2 regions of the Aminobacterium sp. UBA4987 genome follow, and region 2 is predicted to be linked to the other one. Evidence: predicted binding sites of a transcription regulator. Region 2 holds the regulator's gene; the other holds the start of a gene.
What was found. The regulator HrcA, encoded in region 2, represses chaperone genes, less so after heat shock. The targets are predictions, from matches to a motif close to TTAGCACTCNNTNNNANNGAGTGCTAA.

Region 1: groES (co-chaperone GroES) is a predicted target of HrcA. The motif match lies at 3,007-3,033, and genes of this name have one in related genera.

The regions. Positions count from the first base shown of each region.
Region 1 covers NZ_DGZF01000001.1:191,799-200,880, forward strand. Annotated here, with positions in the region: gene murJ (murein biosynthesis integral membrane protein MurJ) at 1-1,287, shown strand, start outside; gene B2U56_RS00965 (hypothetical protein) at 1,307-1,849, shown strand; gene tsaD (tRNA (adenosine(37)-N6)-threonylcarbamoyltransferase complex transferase subunit TsaD) at 1,856-2,869, shown strand; gene groES (co-chaperone GroES) at 3,073-3,363, shown strand; gene groL (chaperonin GroEL) at 3,401-5,038, shown strand; gene guaA (glutamine-hydrolyzing GMP synthase) at 5,167-6,699, shown strand; gene B2U56_RS00990 (AI-2E family transporter) at 6,712-7,920, shown strand; gene B2U56_RS00995 (molybdopterin-guanine dinucleotide biosynthesis protein MobB) at 7,930-8,577, shown strand; gene B2U56_RS01000 (sodium-translocating pyrophosphatase) at 8,701-9,082, shown strand, end outside.
Region 2 covers NZ_DGZF01000009.1:190,439-199,520, reverse strand. Annotated here, with positions in the region: gene B2U56_RS05010 (50S ribosomal protein L11 methyltransferase) at 1-388, opposite strand, end outside; gene dnaJ (molecular chaperone DnaJ) at 492-1,634, opposite strand; gene dnaK (molecular chaperone DnaK) at 1,648-3,471, opposite strand; gene B2U56_RS04995 (nucleotide exchange factor GrpE) at 3,530-4,141, opposite strand; gene hrcA (heat-inducible transcriptional repressor HrcA) at 4,160-5,179, opposite strand; gene B2U56_RS04985 (histidine phosphatase family protein) at 5,359-6,009, shown strand; gene folP (dihydropteroate synthase) at 6,096-7,319, shown strand; gene folK (2-amino-4-hydroxy-6-hydroxymethyldihydropteridine diphosphokinase) at 7,319-7,810, shown strand; gene B2U56_RS04970 (hypothetical protein) at 7,830-8,582, shown strand; gene B2U56_RS04965 (redoxin domain-containing protein) at 8,633-9,082, opposite strand, start outside.

The DNA of each region.
Region 1 (9,082 bases), on a different contig from region 2:
CAGGCTTTATGGATTCTCCTTGTAGCTGGAACAGCTGTCGTTTTCGCGGGCGTTATTCTGTCACCATTTCTCGTTAAAATTATGGCGCCAGGTTTTGACTCTGTCAAAGCTTCACTTGCAATTTCCATGACGCAATGGATGTTCCCTTTTTTAATTCTGGTGTCTTTGGCGGCATTGGCCATGGGTGTTCTAAATAGTCTTGATTCATTCTTTGTACCGGCCATTGCTCCTGCCCTGAGCAATGTGGTATATCTTCTGATTCTCTTTTTCGCTGCGTCGCGGCTAGGAATATGGACCCTCATTATAGCTGTTTTAGCAGGAGGGGTCTGTCAGATGGTGCTTCAATGGGTTTGGAGCGCCTGGAATGGAGTTCTGCTATTACCGGAAAAACCGAATTCAAGAGATCCTGAATTACGGAAAATGATGAAACTTTTTTTCCCTTATGCTGCTGGTCTCTCATTGAATCAGATAAATCCTGTCATCAGCCGCGTATTAGGTTCTTTTCTCCAGGATGGCGCTATTTCTGTGCTGAATTATGCTAACAGAGTGATACAGCTTCCTCTGGGGCTTTTTGTCATTGCCATCTCCCAGGCAGTCCTTCCTGAACTTTCCCGCTGCGCAGTTGGAGATGAAAAGGAATTTCGAGAAACAATGCGAGATGCGGTAAGATTTGCCCTTTTTGTTATTCTTCCAGTGACAATAGGTCTTGTGCTGGTTTCTGATGAAGTAGTAAACCTGTTATTTTATCGAGGGGCTTTTAATGCGTGGGCATGGCACGCCACTGGTATAGCTCTGGCCATGTATGCCTGGGGGCTCCCGGGAATGGCCTGTACGACAGTTTTTCTTCGGGGGCTCTATGCTCAAAGCAACCCTAGATCGGCGTTGCTCGTGACTCTCGCAAGCGTGGTATCCAATGTTGTATTCTGTTTGCTTCTCGTCAAACCTATGGGCTTTGCTGGACTTGCTCTTGCCACTTCCCTGGGGTTCACTTTCTCATCATTTGCAGGAGGGTATCTTCTTGCCCGAAGCATTAATCACCCTCTTGACATTTTAGGCGTAAAATGGACCCTTCGTATTTCCATAGTTTTAGGCGCTATGGCTTTTACAGTGTGGAAGTTTAAATCTCTATGTCCTTATCCTATAGATGCAGGGTTGCTTTTAAGATGCGGCTGGCTCTTCATAGTCATGCTTCTGGGGGCTTTGATATATATGGGAGGGACACTGGCCTTTCATTTTCATGAGTGGCAATGGCTTAGAGGTGCTCTTAAGCGAAGGGATAAAGAATAGATTAAGGAAGGAGAACATAATGACAAGGAATAAAATGAAACTGGTTTTGCTGGTTTCAATCCTGTTAATGGGGCTGACTGGAACTTTGGGGTGGGCTTCTAACTCTCTGCAAGAGAAGATTGACGAGCGAACAACTGTTATATGGATTGAAGGAACAGCGTTGGGAGATATGGTTATTGGGTCTCGTGCCCAGGCGGCATTTGTATATGTAGATGGCACCCTTTCCCATGCTGTCGCCTCAGATCCCAATGCACCGGAATGGCTGAAATGGCATTCAAACCATTATTCAGATAAAAAACTAAAGAACAGGGCGCTCTTTATCATGCGATACAAAGCCATAAAACGATGGTCTTTTTCTCCAGAAATGATTCGAATCGGTGAGTATAAAGTAACTGGCGACGATATACTTACGAGCAAAGATTTCATGGCCGTTGGCGAGCTCCCCCCTGATAGTACGGGGACCTTGGCTTTTTCCGTGCCTGCAAAATATGTTCCCAAGGGCCGGAATATTCTTATTTCATTGGGTGATTTTTCTGGAGAGCTGAATGTTCCAAAGAGGTGACAATGAGTGGAAAGACGATTTTTAACATTAGGGATAGAGAGCAGCTGCGATGATACGGCTGTTTCAATACTAGATGGACAAAGGGATGTTAAGGCTGATTTGATATCAAGCCAGATAAAGGATCATGCTCCCTTCGGCGGTGTAGTTCCGGAATTTGCTTCGAGAAAACATCTTGAGGCGATTCTTCCCTTGGTCGACAGAGCGTTAGAAAATGCGGGAGTTAGCGATCCTGCCCAGGAGCTGTCACTAATTGGAGTAACTGCCGGGCCAGGGCTTATGGGATCTCTTCTTGTAGGGGTTATGACAGCCAAAGCTCTTGCTCAGACATGGCATATTCCCATATTGGGCGTTAATCATCTTGAAGGGCACCTTTTTGCGAATGTAGTTGCTTCTCCTGATCTGGAACCCCCTTTCATCTGTCTTATTGTTTCTGGCGGGCATACAGAAATAATTTTAGTAGAGGATTTTGGGAACTACAGTCTCTTGGGAGCTACACGAGATGATGCTGCTGGAGAAGCTTATGATAAAGTAGCCAAACTATTGGGCCTTGGTTATCCTGGAGGCCCTATTATCGATTCTCTTGCCCATAAGGGAAATAGCGAAGCCTTTTCCTTTCCCGTTCCTTTAAGATCAAGTGACGAGATTGCCTTTAGTTTTAGCGGCTTAAAGACAGCGGTACTATGGGCGGTAAAAGATTTGAAAGAAAAAAGCGTTGATCTTCCTATCGCTGATCTTTGCGCTTCTTTTCAGAAAGCGGCAGTGGAGGCTTTGATGACGAAAGTGGAACGAGCTGTCGAAGTTACGGGCATACGAAAAGTTGCTATATCAGGGGGAGTAGCTGCCAATCGAGGATTACGAAACGCTTTACAGAGAAAGAAAGACTGGAATGTGTTTATTCCACCAGCAATAAGGTGTACGGACAATGGGGTAATGATAGCAGCTGCTGCATATAACGGGTATAAAAGAGGCCTTATTTCCGACCTTTTTTTAACCCCCAATCCTTCATGGCCGCTGGTTTAGCGCTTATTAAAATTAAAAAAGTAAGAAAAAGATAGAAATTAAGAGTTAATAGGATAATATCATGAATAAACATGGCTAAACGCTTCTAGTTATCCTTGAGATTCAAAAGTAGGGCAATTAATATCTAAGCCGTTCGGTTAGCACTCAATGACAAGGAGTGCTAATATACGAGACAGGATATTATTATAGGGAGGGATTTTCGAATGAATTTAAAACCGCTTGGTGATCGTCTCGTGGTGAAGGTCATCAATCAGGAGGAAAAGACAAGGGGAGGAATTGTTCTTCCAGACACTGCAAAAGAGAAACCTCAAGAGGGAGAAGTTGTAGCAGTTGGCACAGGAAAAGTTTTAGAAAACGGCCAAAAGCTTCCTCTTGAAGTCAAGGTTGGCGACCGCATCATTTTCAGCAAATATGCTGGAACTGAAGTGAAGCTTGACGGAGACGAATACATCATCTTCAGCGAACGCGATGTGCTTGCGATTGTTGAAAAGTAAGAGACGAGAATTAGATCTTTAAGGGAGGAATACAAAAATGCCGAAGATCCTAACTTTTAGTGAAGAAGCCCGCCACGCCATGCTGCGTGGTATTGATAAAGTTGCTGATACAGTGGGGGTTACCCTTGGGCCCAAAGGACGGAACGTTGTCCTTGAGAAGAAGTTTGGCTCACCCACGATTACAAATGATGGTGTTACCATCGCAAAAGAGATCGATCTTGAAGATTCTTTTGAAAATACAGGCGCTCAGCTTGTTAAAGAAGTAGCTTCTAAAACAAACGATGTTGCTGGAGACGGAACTACTACCGCTACAGTTCTTGCCAGGGCCATCATTCGCGAAGGCATGAAGAACGTTGCTGCTGGTGCCAATGGGATGCTTATGAGACAGGGCATAGAGAAAGCCATCGACTTTGTGGTGGATGAATTGAAAAAAATGGCTATTCCCGTTAAGAACCGTGATAAGATTGCCCAGGTCGCCGCAATTTCCGCTAACGATTCCGGCATAGGCCAGCTTATAGCAGAAGCCATGGAAAAAGTCGGACAGGATGGCGTTATCACTGTTGAAGACAGCCAGACTGTTGGAACAACTCTTGAAATGGTCGAGGGACTTCAGTTCGATAAAGGCTATATCAGCCCTTACATGGTGACAGATCCTGAGAGAATGGAAGTCGCTCTTGATGATGCATATATCCTTATTCACGATGGAAAGATCAGCAATATAAAAGACCTTCTCCCAGTGCTTGAAAAAGTAGTGCAGACTGGCAAACCTCTTCTGATTATTGCTGAGGATGTGGAGGGAGAGGCTCTCGCCACCCTTGTAGTCAACAAACTGAGAGGCGTTATGCAGGTCGCCGCAGTGAAGGCCCCTGGTTTTGGTGAACGCCGCAAAGCCATGCTTAGCGATATCGCCATTGTAACTGGTGGTCAGGTTGTGAGTGAAGATGTAGGCATTAAGCTTGATAGCGCTGACATTTCCATGCTTGGTAAAGCAAAGAAAATCCGTGTTACCAAAGAAGAGACGACCATCGTTGAGGGTTCTGGTAATCCAGACGAGATCCGCAAACGGGCAGCCCAGATCAAACGCGAACTTGAAGACTCTACGTCCGATTACGATAGAGAAAAACTACAGGAACGCCTTGCCAAGCTCGTTGGCGGCGTGGCCGTTATACAGGTAGGGTCCGCTACCGAAACAGAGCAGAAAGAACTGAAGCACCGCATAGAAGATGCACTTAATGCTACAAGAGCTGCAGTAGAAGAGGGTATTGTAGCGGGTGGCGGCGTAGCCATAATCAACTGCATTGCCTCCCTCGAGAAATTCCTCGAGAACTTTAATGGTGATGTAAAAACAGGTGGAACTATTGTTCTGAGTTCCCTTTCGTCCCCCCTGCACCTTATCGCCCAAAACGCAGGATTCCAGGGCGATGTCATTGTTGAGAAAGTCCGCGGCTTAAGAGCTGGGAATGGTCTTGATGCGTCTACTGGCGAATATGTAGATATGATTGAAGCCGGAATAATAGACCCCGTTAAAGTTACGCGGAGCGCTTTGCAGAATGCTGGCTCCATAGCAGCCATGGTTCTGACTACTGAAGCTATTGTTGCCGATAAGCCGGAACCCAAGGGTGCAAGTCCCATGCCTGGCGGCCCCGGAATGGGCGGCATGGAAGGCATGTACTAGAATTTGTTATAAAGATACAAGCCCCCACTTTGTGGGGGCTTTTTCTTTTACACTTCTTCCCTTTCTGGTAATATAATTCATATAACGTATTTACCTTGAGAATTTAGTTCTTTTTCGGAGGAATGCAAATGGATAATATCATAATTCTGGACTGTGGCTCTCAGTTCACTCAATTGATTGCCAGGAGGATCAGGGAACTGAAAGTACATAGCGAAATTATCCCTTGGGATGTATGCATAGATGATATTCGCCAACGCAAGCCACGTGGCATTATCATATCTGGCGGGCCCCAGAGTGTCATGGACGAAGATAGTCCAACGGTTCCTATGGAGCTTTTTGAATTTGGAGTCCCCATATTAGGGGTTTGCTATGGAATGCAGCTGATTGCGAAACTTTTCGGTGGGCAGATCGAGTCTGGTTCGAGCCGAGAGTATGGCAGGACCGCCATCTCATTGAAAGATTTAAATTCTTTGCTCTTCAAAAGTGCTCCTGGAACTTTTGAGGTGTGGATGAGCCATGGAGACCATATTGCTAAACTTCCTGATGGAGCACTGCTTTTGGCAGAAACAGATGGCGGCGTTCCTGCAGCCTTTGCTATAGAAGAAAAGGGCATTTGGGGACTGCAATTCCACCCAGAAGTAGCACATACACAAAACGGGATCACGATCCTGTCCAATTTCCTTTTTAACATTTGTGGCTGCACTGGCGATTGGGATCTTGGAAGCTGGATCGATATGATGGTAAAAGATGTACAGCAGAAGACAGAAAACGCCAGGGTCATATGCGGTCTTTCAGGGGGTGTTGATTCTACTGTTGCAGCTGTCCTTACATCAAAGGCTATTGGCGATCGCCTTGAATGTATCTTCGTGAACAATGGATTGTTAAGACATCGTGAGGCGGAGCGGGTTCTTGAAAAGTACAAACAGCTTGATCTAAATGTACACTATGTGGATGCCAGTAACCGTTTTCTTGACGCATTAAAAGGAGTTATTGATCCAGAACAAAAGAGAAAGATTATTGGTGAAACATTTATACGAGTGTTTGAGGCAGAGGCAGCCAAAATACACAATGCGGAATGGTTGCTTCAAGGCACTCTCTATCCTGATGTCATAGAAAGCGGGCACAAAGGGAAAGGGGCCTCAGTCATTAAAAGCCATCATAATGTTGGTGGTTTGCCGGAAGATATGAAATTAAAAGTACTTGAGCCCTTAAGGGATCTATTCAAAGACGAAGTTCGAACCATAGGTGCGTTGCTTGGCGTTCCGGAAGAAATTGTAAACAGACAGCCCTTTCCAGGGCCAGGTTTAGCTGTTCGTTGCCTTGGCGAGATTTCTCGGGACCGTCTTGATACATTAAGGGCGGCAGATGAAATATTCAGGGAGGAATTTTCAAAAAGCGAGACATACTTTACAGTTTGGCAGTCCTTCTGCGTCCTTTTGCCAATAAAGACCGTTGGAGTAATGGGAGATTCAAGAACATACGCAGAAGTTATCGCCCTTAGGGCAGTGGAATCAAGTGATGGAATGACGGCTGATTGGGTTCGAGTTCCGTATGATGTTCTCGATAGGACAGCAAGACGTATTTGTAATTCTATCAAAGGCATTAATCGAGTTGTGCTAGATGTTACCAGCAAGCCGCCCTCTACAATAGAGTGGGAATAAAGAGTAATAGATTTGCACGGAAAGGCGCAGCCGTATGACTGCGTCTTTTCTGTAAAAAAACTGAAATGGGTGAGACTTTTGGCGTATGAGAGCAGGCGTCCCTATAAACGGATTAGAAGTTTTTTTCTGCCCTTTACGGTTGTGTTTTTAGCCTTGGGGGCTCTTGCGTATCTGGTATCATTTAATCTTCTTCGGCCACTGGCATGGTCTGCGATCTTGTCTTTTTTTGTTTATCCTTTTTACACCCTGATTTATGAAAAAATTCTTAAGAAAAAATATGCTAATATAGCAGCTTCTTTAACAACTGCTGTGATTATTGTTCTGATCGTGGTTCCGTCAATTTTTGTAGGAGTAACCCTTGCTAGAGAGGGCATCAGAATATATGGGCATCTTGCTACAGTGCTTTCGAAAGTGAATGTAGAGCAGGGGAAGACTATAATGAGTGTTTTCTTTCCCGACGTCTTGGCGGAGAGAATACGTCCTTTTTTGGCTGAATACCCCTTTCTCGTCAACGTAATAGAACAAGTTGGTTCGTGGATAGCCTCAACGCTGGCTACTCTGTCGCGATCCTTTCTTGGGGATACCATTCGCATCCTCTATCAGCTTATAGTGATTGTTGTGGCCTCGTTTTTTATGATACGGGACGGCCATATCATTCTTGACTATGTCAATGATATCGTTCCCCTTCCTTTAAAAGAGAAAGAGGCTTTTTTTAACAGAGCGAAACAAATCCTTCAGGCTGTCATTTATGGCATTACCCTGACTGCAGGAGTGCAGGGCTTTCTTGGAGCTTTAGGCTGGTGGTATGTAGGACTTCCCAGTCCGGCTGTTTTTGGCGCGGTAATGGCCTTGCTTGCCATGATCCCCTTTATAGGAACGCCCCTTGTCTGGGGACCTGGCGCAATATACCTCTTTTACAGCGGGCAGATCAAAGAAGCGTTCATTCTCGCCATTTGGGGATTAATAGTTGTGAGCATGGTCGATAATTTTATCCGCCCCATATTTATTTCTGGTGGAGGAAAGGCCCATGTCCTGATCATTTTTATAGGTGTTGTTGGTGGTCTGGCATCATGGGGATTCCTCGGTCTTTTCCTCGGACCATTGGTCATAAGTCTTTTTATTTTTCTTCTTGACAGCTACCGTAATATTTGGAAAAACTACATCAGAGAATATGGGATTAGACCATCCTCTGCCGTATCGCTGAAGAAAAAAGAGGAGTGATCCTTAACAATGGCTTATATCTTTGCTGTTTCCGGTATGAAAAATAGCGGCAAAACGAAACTTTGCCTTTTATTGCTCAAGTATCTGAAAGAGGCAGGGATCCATGTTGCGTATATAAAGCATTCTCATGAAAAAGTTTTATCGCCAATGGACACAGACACAGGAAAGGTCTTGTCGCAGGGGATTCCCGCTCTTTATTGGGGTGTTGATGGGTGTCGGTATGAAAAGCCTGGAGAGATATCGATCTATGACATTCAAAACAGAATAGGGAGCAACTTTGACATTCTACTTCTAGAAGGTGGAAAATCCTTTCCCTGTCATAAAATATGGCTGGGGGAAGCGGATACATGTCCCGGGAACATTCCTGGCATAGTCGCATATTATGAAGCAATGCCAGCAAAAAAAGGGGGGAGAGATGGCACCAAGCGTTTTTTTTCTTTTGGAGAAGAGTCTTCTATTGCTGATTTTATCATCGCATTGTATGAAAGGTCTTCTGAACGGCTATCTTTAATAATCGAAGGAGAAAAAATTCCTCTAAGACCCTTTGTTTCCGATTTCATAGAGGGGGGAATCAAGGGGATGCTTTCTTCGCTCAAGAAAACTGATAAATTAAATGGAGATATTGCAATATCTATAAAGAAAGAAAAAGATAAATAGGTTTTATCACTTGTCTTTGCTAGCTCTCCTTACTATAATTGATTGAGTTTTTGGCCATAGTTGCCCGCCCTTGAGGCGGGCTGTCTTTTTCAAGCTTTTTTGAATTAAGGGAGGTTTCTTTATATGGATGCGTTTTGGATCGTTGTCGGATCTGGAGTTCTGGCTCTTGCTTACGCGTTCTTCGCGTATGGCAAAGTCAAAAGGTTTAAAGTTGAAAACGAAAGGGTCAATGAACTTTCAGAAATTATTCATGGAGGAGCGATGGCTTTCCTTTCAAGGGAGTATCGCTGGCTGTTCCCCTTTGCTCTTCTTGTGGGCGCTCTTCTCTGGTTTACAATAGGGATGGGCACATCTGTTTCATTCCTTGTAGGGGCTCTTTTTAGTGCTGTCGCCGGATATATCGGTATGACTGTTGCTACTCGTTCTAATGGTAAAACTTCTTTTGCCGCTACCTTGGGAATGAACGAGGCTCTGGGGATTGCTTTCCGAGGTGGAAGCGTCATGG
Region 2 (9,082 bases):
CAAATGCGGAGCCAGGGTAGATGTAAAGCGGTATGCGGTCCCTGGGTTCCGAACCCCGATGCCAGGGTGCCATGACAACAAACTCCTCCCCTACGGGCAAAGGAGGAAAAGCCTCTTTCCATTCAGTATGCCACTGCCGATTTTCTATTTTCCCCATATCGACGGCAGTTATGCCTGATAGAGGCTCAAGAATACGATTGAGCTCATCAAGCCAGTAGCCTAGGTCATGGGAGGTTCGATAATAGATACGGAGAAGAATCTTTTCGGGGCTTTCATGCTCTTCAGAGCCTATTCCGCCAGAAAGATCGGCGAGAGAAACCATTTCCTCTTCAAGTCCTGTTTCTCCTTCCAGGGTTATATACCACCAGAAACTTTCTGCTCCGGCCATAATTCGTCCTCCTCTATAAAAACTTTGGGAAAAAACGGGGAGGCGTAGGCCCCCCCGGCAAGTCTTGAGTCTACCACGAAGAATTCAAAAATGCAGCCCTTTCTCAAGAACCGAAAAGGTTTCTAAACTTAGAAAACAGGCCTTCGTCCTTTACTTCAAGCTCCATTTCCTTGGCCAAACCTTCAATCAGCGCTTTTTGTTTTTCTGTAAGACGGGTGGGAACTTCTACCGTTACATGGATGAACAGGTCTCCCCGGCCTCGGCCTCCTCTAAGTCTGGGCATTCCTTTGCCGCGAATACGGAAGACTTTTCCTGGCTGGGTTCCCGAAGGAACCTCCAATTCCTCTACCCCATCTATCAACGTTTCCAGGCGAATCATCCCTCCCAGGGCTGCCGTTGGAAAAGCAATGGCCTCTTTCTTATGAAGATCTGACCCATCTCTCTTAAAGACGGGATGGTCCTCTATGTTAACGACAAGATAGAGATCTCCTGGCGGGCCGCCGTTAATACCAGCCTCGCCTTCACCATGGATGCGCAACCTTGTTCCTACGTCCACACCGGCTGGAATTTTCACTTTAACACGATGGAGGTTCCGCGTCCGTCCCTGGCCGTTACAAGAAGAACACTTATTCCTGATAAATTGGCCAGACCCGCCACATTCAGGACAGGGAGAAACAGAAACGAACTGCCCAAAAGGAGTTTGCTGGCGAATTTCCACCTGGCCCGTACCTCCACAGCGTGAACATCTCTCTGGCGACGTCCCTGGTTCTGCGCCGCTTCCATTACACCGAGCGCAATTATCCCATCGGGGGATCTCCACTTCATGATCTAGCCCAAGAGCAGCGTCTTTGAGGCTGATTGTAACTCTCATTTCAAGATCCGCGCCTTGGCGGGGTGCTCGGGGGTCGGCTCGGCGCCGCCCCATTCCCCCACCGAATATATTTTCAAAGAGATCTCCGAAAACATCCCCCATACCGCCAAAACCATCGAAGGGACTGCCGCCTGGAGGCATATCGCCCACAGTACCAAACTGATCGTACTGGGCACGCTTCTGAGAGTCGCTTAAGACCTCATAGGCCATATTGATCTTCTTGAATTTCTCCTCAGCATCGGCATTACCTGGATTTGCATCAGGGTGATATTTCCGAACAAGCTGACGATAGGCCTTTTTAATATCAGCTGACGAGGCATCCCGGGGAACGCCAAGTATTTCGTATAGATCTTCCTGCGTACCGGGAGATGGCACTTCAAATCACCCCTTACGCCTGACCCTGATCGCTGAACTCTGCGTCTACGGTCTCTCCGGCGCCTGAAGCTTCCTGAGTTCCTTCTCCTTCGGCACTGGAGGAGGCATTTGCCTGGCTATACAACCGCTCAGAAAACTCCTGAATTTCTTTTATCAAGGTTTCCTTGGCAGCTTTCATCTTCTCCAGATCGCCGCTTTCAAGAGCTTTCTTTATCTCTTCAACAGCGGTATTGATCTTGCCCTTCTCTTCAGCTGAGATTTTGTCGCCATGATCCCGGATAAGTTTTTCTGCCTGATATATTATGCCGTCTGCCTCATTTTTGAGTTCAGCTGCTTCTATTCTCTCCCTATCTTCACTTTCGTGCTCTGCTGCCTGGCTTTTCATCTTCTCTATTTCTTCATCAGAAAGCCGTGAGGACTGAATGGTGATCCGCTGCTCCTTGCCCGTGCCTTTATCTTTTGCTGAAACGTTAAGGATTCCGTTTGTGTCGATATTGAAAGTCACTTCTATCTGGGGAACGCCGCGAGGGGCTGCCGGAATCCCGTCGAGCACAAAGCTTCCAAGTTTTACATTATCTGCCGCCATAGGGCGCTCTCCCTGCAATACCAAGATCTCTACCTGGTTCTGATTATCAGCCGCAGTGGTAAAGACCTGGCTCCGTGATGTAGGGATGGCTGTATTTCGTTCGATGATCTTGGTAAATACACCGCCAAGGGTCTCGAGACCTAAAGAGAGAGGGGTTACGTCCACGAGAACTATATCATGATGGTCTCCCGTCATAATAGCACCCTGAAGAGCGGCGCCAGCCGCAACACATTCGTCTGGATTGATGCCTTTCGTGGGTTCTTTGCCAAGAAGATCCTTAATTTTCTTCTGCACCATGGGCATTCGGGTGGAACCGCCAACGAGCAATATTTTATCCAAATCCTTTGCGGAAAGGCCAGAATCGCTCAATACCCGATTTACAGGGCCTTCCACCCTGGCCATAAGGTCTTGGGTCAGCTCTTCGAACTTGGCCCGGGAAAGGGACATTTCGAGATGTTTAGGCCCAGTTTCATTTGCCGTAATAAAGGGCAGGGATATGGTAGTTTCCGGCATGGAGGAAAGTTCCACCTTGGCCTTCTCCGCCGCTTCTCGCAAGCGCTGCAGCGCCATGCGGTCATTCTTCAGGTCGATGCCTTCCAGCTTCTTGAATTCAGCGACCATCCACCCTACGATACGACTATCCCAATCGTCACCGCCCAGCATGTTGTCGCCCGAGGTGGCAAGCACTTCGCACACGCCCTCACCTACATCAAGAATGGATACATCAAAGGTTCCGCCGCCCAGGTCAAAAACAAGCAGCTTGCTTTCTCCCTGCTTTGAATCTCCATAGGCAAGGCTTGCCGCGGTGGGTTCATTGATAATCCGAAGCACTTCAAGTCCGGCAATGGTACCGGCATCCTTCGTCGCCTGGCGCTGAGCATCGGTAAAATAAGCCGGAACCGTTATAACTGCCTTTGTCACAGGTTCGCCAATATAATCCTCAGCATCCCGTTTCAATTTCTGCAGTATCATGGCAGAAATCTCCTGTGGAGTGTAGGCTTTGCCGTCAATCTGAACTGTTTTTTCACTTCCCATGTCCCTTTTAATAGAAAGGATGGTGCGATCCGCATTAACGATGGTCTGCCGTTTGGCCAGCTGACCAACGAGCCGTTCCCCATCCTTAGTGAAAGCTACCACTGAGGGCGTTGTTCGCGCTCCCTCCGCATTCGATATAATAGTTATGTTATCTCCTTCTTTAACAGCTATACAGCTGTTGGTCGTTCCTAGGTCTATTCCCACTACCTTTGACATACATATCACCTCTAGAAAAGAGTATAATTTCCTGCGAAATTCTTAATTGAGCTCTATACTAAGCATCTTGATTCGCTTCTTTGTTTCCTCTATATTTGCCAACCTTAACTCTGGAGGCTCGAATCACCTTGTCGGCCATTCTGTAGCCTTTCTGAAGTTCCAATATAACAATCCCATCTTTTTCAGGATCTTCCACATCCTCTATTCCTACGGCCTCGTGGCAAGCCGGAGAAAAAACTTCTCCCTCTGTAGGGATCTCAGAAACCCCAACACTCTCAAGCACCGATAGGAATTGGCGGCGAACCATAGCAACTCCCGTTCGAATATCCTGTTCCTCAGTTTTCTCTGACTGGCTCAAAGCCCTGTCAAGGTTGTCGAGGACTGGCAAAAGCAGCAAAACAATCCGCTCTCCAGCCAAACGGATGTACCGTTCCTTTTCTCTATCCACTCTATTTTTGAAGTTATGGAAATCGGCTCTGGCTGAGGCGGCAGCAGTTCTCAATGCTTCATTCTCACTTTTAAGCTCTTCTATAACTTTTTCCATTTCTTCTTTTTCCCTTGTTACAATTTCAAGGATCTTTTCTTGAGGAAGCTCTGCAGTCTCTACCTTTTCTACTGCCTCTTCCATAGGAAAATCCTGAGCCTGAAAATCCTTATCTCCAGGGGTCATAGAACAAACCTCCTTATTTTATGAATTCGTATCATCTTCTTCAATATCTGCCATCATCGCTTCAAGAACAGCAATGGTTTTTTCATAATCCATTCTCATGGGGCCAATAATGCCCAAAACAGTTTTGCGCCCTCTCTTGCGGGACGGAACCATAAGAACAGAACAATTTTGCATGCCGACTTCCGGGTTTTCGTCCCCAATAGTCACGCAGACTTCTCCGCCAACTGAGCATCGCCCCACCATTTCAACGAGGGACGACTCTTCCTCGAGAAGGGATATCACTGCCTGAAGTTTGCTGACATCCTGAAAATCCGGCAAGCTTAAAATATGCTGAGCGCCGCCAGTAAAGAGCTTGTAATTATATTTCTGTAATAAGGCGTCCATCTGAAGGATTGCGGCACGACATGCGCTGGAAAGCTTTTCAAGCCCCTCGAGTACGTAAGAGTACAACACTTCGCGGACTTCTGACCACGGATGTCCCACAGCTACCATGTTAATCCGCCTAGCCAGCTCATCCAGAGAATCCTGTGAGAGTTCGCAAGGCAACGTTACCGTATTATGATGGACAAGCCCGCCTTCAAGAACAAGTATGACCAAAACAGTGTTTCCACCAAGGCACAAAAAATCAACCCTCTGTATCTCCACTTCGTGAAGAGAAGAAATAGCAGCCACTCCCACATAATTTGTAACACGACCGAGAAGTTGAGAGGCATATGAAAGAAGGGATTCTATCCCCTGCTTCTGATCGCTTATGCCATTCCGCCAGTGTTCAAATCCTATTGGGGGAACTCTTCTTCTATGTAAAATGGAATCAACGTAAAGGCGATAGGCCCTGGATGTAGGAAGACGCCCTGCAGAAGTATGAGGCTGATAGAAGTACCCCATCTGCTCAAGATCGTACATTTCATTACGAACAGTAGCGGCACTGCACCCTCTCAGATATTTACGGGCAATAGTTCTGGAGCCAGCTGGCTCTCCTGTCTGGATATACTCATATACGACGGCTAGAACAGTCTCGAGTTGCCGCTCGGTAAGCATGAACCTCCCCTCCTTTTGAGGGTGTATTAGCACTCTGTGCTAATGAGTGCTAGCCTCACTATTTACAAAAGGTAGATTATCAACCCTTAGAAGTATTGTCAAGACTGGTCAACCTTTTTGTTCTTCCTTCAATTTTCTGTTATAAAGGTTGACATAGATAACAACAAGGAGGCTTTATGATGGCTACCAAATATAAACATACGACAATTTTTTTAGCCCGACACGGAGAATGCCAAGGGAACAGAGAGGAACGATTCAGAGGTCAGATCGACTACCCACTGAATGAACGGGGGCTGGAACAGGCAAGAGATCTTGGGAAAGCCATCATCCCCTTCTCACCTTCGGCTATATATTCGAGTCCGCTATTGAGGGCACGGCAGACAGCCTCTGAAATAGCTGACGCATGCAGTAAGAATGAAGTTATGATCCATGAAGGGCTCAACAATATATATTTTAGCAGCTGGGAAGGACGTCTCAAGTCAGAGATTGCCTTTGAATACCCCCATGAATGGAATATATGGTTGACCAGCCCTGAAAGGCTTGCCCTGCCTGGGGCCGAAACACTCGCTGAGATACAGCAGCGATCTTTTGCTGCTCTGAAGGAACTTGTGGTAAAACATGAAGGAACGACCTTTGTCCTCGTTTCCCACCGCACTGTTCTTAAACCCCTTATCGCCGCTTGTCTGGGAATACCTGTACCCTATTTCTGGAAAATACACATGGACACTGCTTCATACAGCGTCCTTATCTACGACCCTAAACGAGGATACGGCCTTTTCTGTTTAAATCAGACATCCCATTTAAAGAAGGTCGTCACCGAGTGGGTTTAACCTTTTTCTTGACCTCCTCATCAAGAGGACTTATTATCTTTGTGCTTCACCTTCTTTAAAAATATTCTGAGAAAGGGATCTGTGCATTGGCTACATACGAATTAAAGATACTTAATAGCAACGATCTTTTATCATTAATAGCAAAAATCGGGGCTGACCCCCGATCCGCAGCATACTTTTTGCCTAAAAGGGAAGTCCTTTCCTTTTGGATCCCCCAGGTCGATTTTCGCGCAGCCGCCTATTTAAAGCAGGAAATGCTCGCCCGAGGGGGCGATGCTATAGTACACCGCAACGTTATTGATGGAAGAACAGAGAGAAGCGACGTTCTGCTAATTGGAACAGAAGGCCAGTATAAGGCTATCTTCCCCAAGCTGGAAGCCATGTCATGCTGGGGACTCGATACACTGCGTAAAGCCCTTTATGCCGCCTTTCGAAAAAGCCATATTGCCGCGTGGAACATTCCCCTGCCAGGCGGCCGCACCCTTGGTCTCGGCAAAGGGAAAACGAAGATCATGGGCATCATTAACATAACCCCGGATTCCTTTTACTCAGACAGCCGGCTTTTCACTGCTGACATAGAAGAGATTCTTATAAGGGCTCAAAAAATGATCGATGCAGGCGCTCATATCCTCGATATAGGGGCAGAGTCTACCCGACCTGGATCCGAACCAATTTCAGAAACAGAAGAAAAAGGCCGTCTGCTCCCAGTACTTCGAGCTCTTAGAAAAAAATTTCCTGAACAGGTGATCTCTGTAGACACATATAAAGGGAATATCGCAAGAGTCGCAGCAGAGAATGGAGCAGATATCATTAATGACATATCAGGGTTTACCCTTGACAGCGGCATGCTTCAGGCAGTTGCCGAAACAGGGCTTTCATACGTGCTGTCCCATATCCAGGGTACTCCCCAAACCATGCAGTCAAATCCTTTTTACAACGATGTCGTTGAAGAATCCATTGATTATTTTGAAAAGAAACTCCAAGAACTGGAAAATGTGGGGATTTCGGCAGATCGCGTTATAATTGACCCTGGGATCGGATTTGGAAAACGTTTACAGGACAATCTCCGTATCCTTAAGTCTATCCAATCCTTTCGAAGTCTTGGGCGCCCACTTCTTATAGGTCATTCAAGGAAAGGATTTATCAAGAACATCCTTAATAAAGAAAACCCTGAGTCACGCCTTTATGGGACCATGGCAGTTTCTGCCTATTGTGCTGGAGAAGGGGTTGAACTTGTGCGGGTTCATGACGTAGAGGCAACCCATGACGTTTTAGAAATGATCGATGCCATAAGGGAGGCAGAATTGTGATGCGCCTAGCGCTAGGTATTGGAAGCAACGTCGGCGACCGAATGAATAACTTGAGGAAAGCAGTACAGCTTCTCAAGGAAAAGGGCGTTGTCATCATTGCTAAAAGTGATATTTTTGAAACGGCGCCTATGGGAGTGACTGATCAACCCCGTTTTTTAAACGCCTGTATAGTTATTGATACAAAATTTGATCTTGAAGAGTTACTCTCCGTTGTAAAGTCCATAGAACAGGAAATGGGACGTGTCCACAGACTGCGATGGGGACCCCGGGAAATAGATATCGATCTTTTACTTCTGGAAAACGGCGAAGTGCTGGATAGCTCAACGCTCAAGGTTCCCCACCCGGAAATGCATAAAAGAGCTTTTGTTCTTATGCCCCTTGCACAAATAGCTCCGGATTGGATACATCCCCTGTTGAAGGTTTCTGTAAAAAAACTGGCAGAAGATATTCACTTGCAAGATGAAACATTGCTAAAAATATCCAGTCTGTAGCAGGAGGTGTTTGGCGTTTATGCAATGTAAGAAGATTTGTAGAATTGCCATCATAGCAGCAGCTAGCCTTCTTCTTTCTCTCTCTGCTCTGGCAGCGGCAAATCCGCTCCAGGTATACTCAGTGCCAGGACATCCCCTTGCGCTGACAGTTCAGAATAGAAAAGGGATCATAGAAGAGGCCTGGCTTAGATCTCCTGCTGGCCTCCATCCCCTCAAGATCCTTCAGGGCAAGCGGATCACAAACAGCACATGGTGCCTGCCTATAGCGGACAATGACCTATGCGCAGATCTCATCTGGAAACTTTCTTTTACAGATCCTGATACGACAAAAGGCTATTTCCTCTGGATCACTGCCCTTACGGAAACTCCAAGGGCATGGCTTGCCGTCACGCCGGCAGGACGGTCTCGCTGGGACTCATTGCCTCTTCATTTAACCATACCAGACGATGTCTTTCTTTACATGTCTCCTACTCTTCCTGCCTATGCTGAACTGGGAGACCTGGAACAAAACAAATTACCCCTTCTGACTTTTGTATACACTGTTGGGCTCACACTAGACGGGCCTAATTTTGTCCTCGTCCCAGAAGTTTATCGCCAGCTTCTGCCCATTGCTGATCTCGTTCGCAAAGCTGAAATAAATAGCACCATTCGATCAGGCTATGACAGGCTTTATGATGATTTTGAGAAAATGGGGAAGGGGCAATCACCTTCCAGAGAAGCGATCATTAATTTTAATTGGAAAAAGGTCCTCAGCATAAATTGGCAAAACTGACCCCCGGCTGCGCCGGGGGATTCACTGCACTTATACGTATTTAAGTAACGCTAATTTGTGGCGTCAATCCCTTTTGACCGGCTGTCCTTCATACAGACTGTTCTCCCCATAGCGTCTTTCAGACATCTCTGTATCTCCATATCAAGGTTAGGGATCTCAGTCTGGGTATAGTCTTTAAGCAGAAAAATTATTTCCCGGAGATTAGGAACTTCCCCTAATTCGTAGCCCTTGGCAAAGATCACTTCGTGCTTCTCATTAAGAATGATATTTGCCCTCGCTGAAAACCCCTCTTTCTCTACAAACACCCCATATTGCCTGGCAACATCTCCATGGGGCCAGAAATCAGAAAGAAATTGAAGTTTTTTTATGCCAAGGGCATCACTCCAGGCTTTTTTCGCCGCAAAGGAATCTACACTCAGGGCAAAGGGCAGGGTGTTAAGCCTTTCAAAGAGCTTTATATGAGCATCTATTGAGTTAACCTGGGCTTGACAGACCGCTGT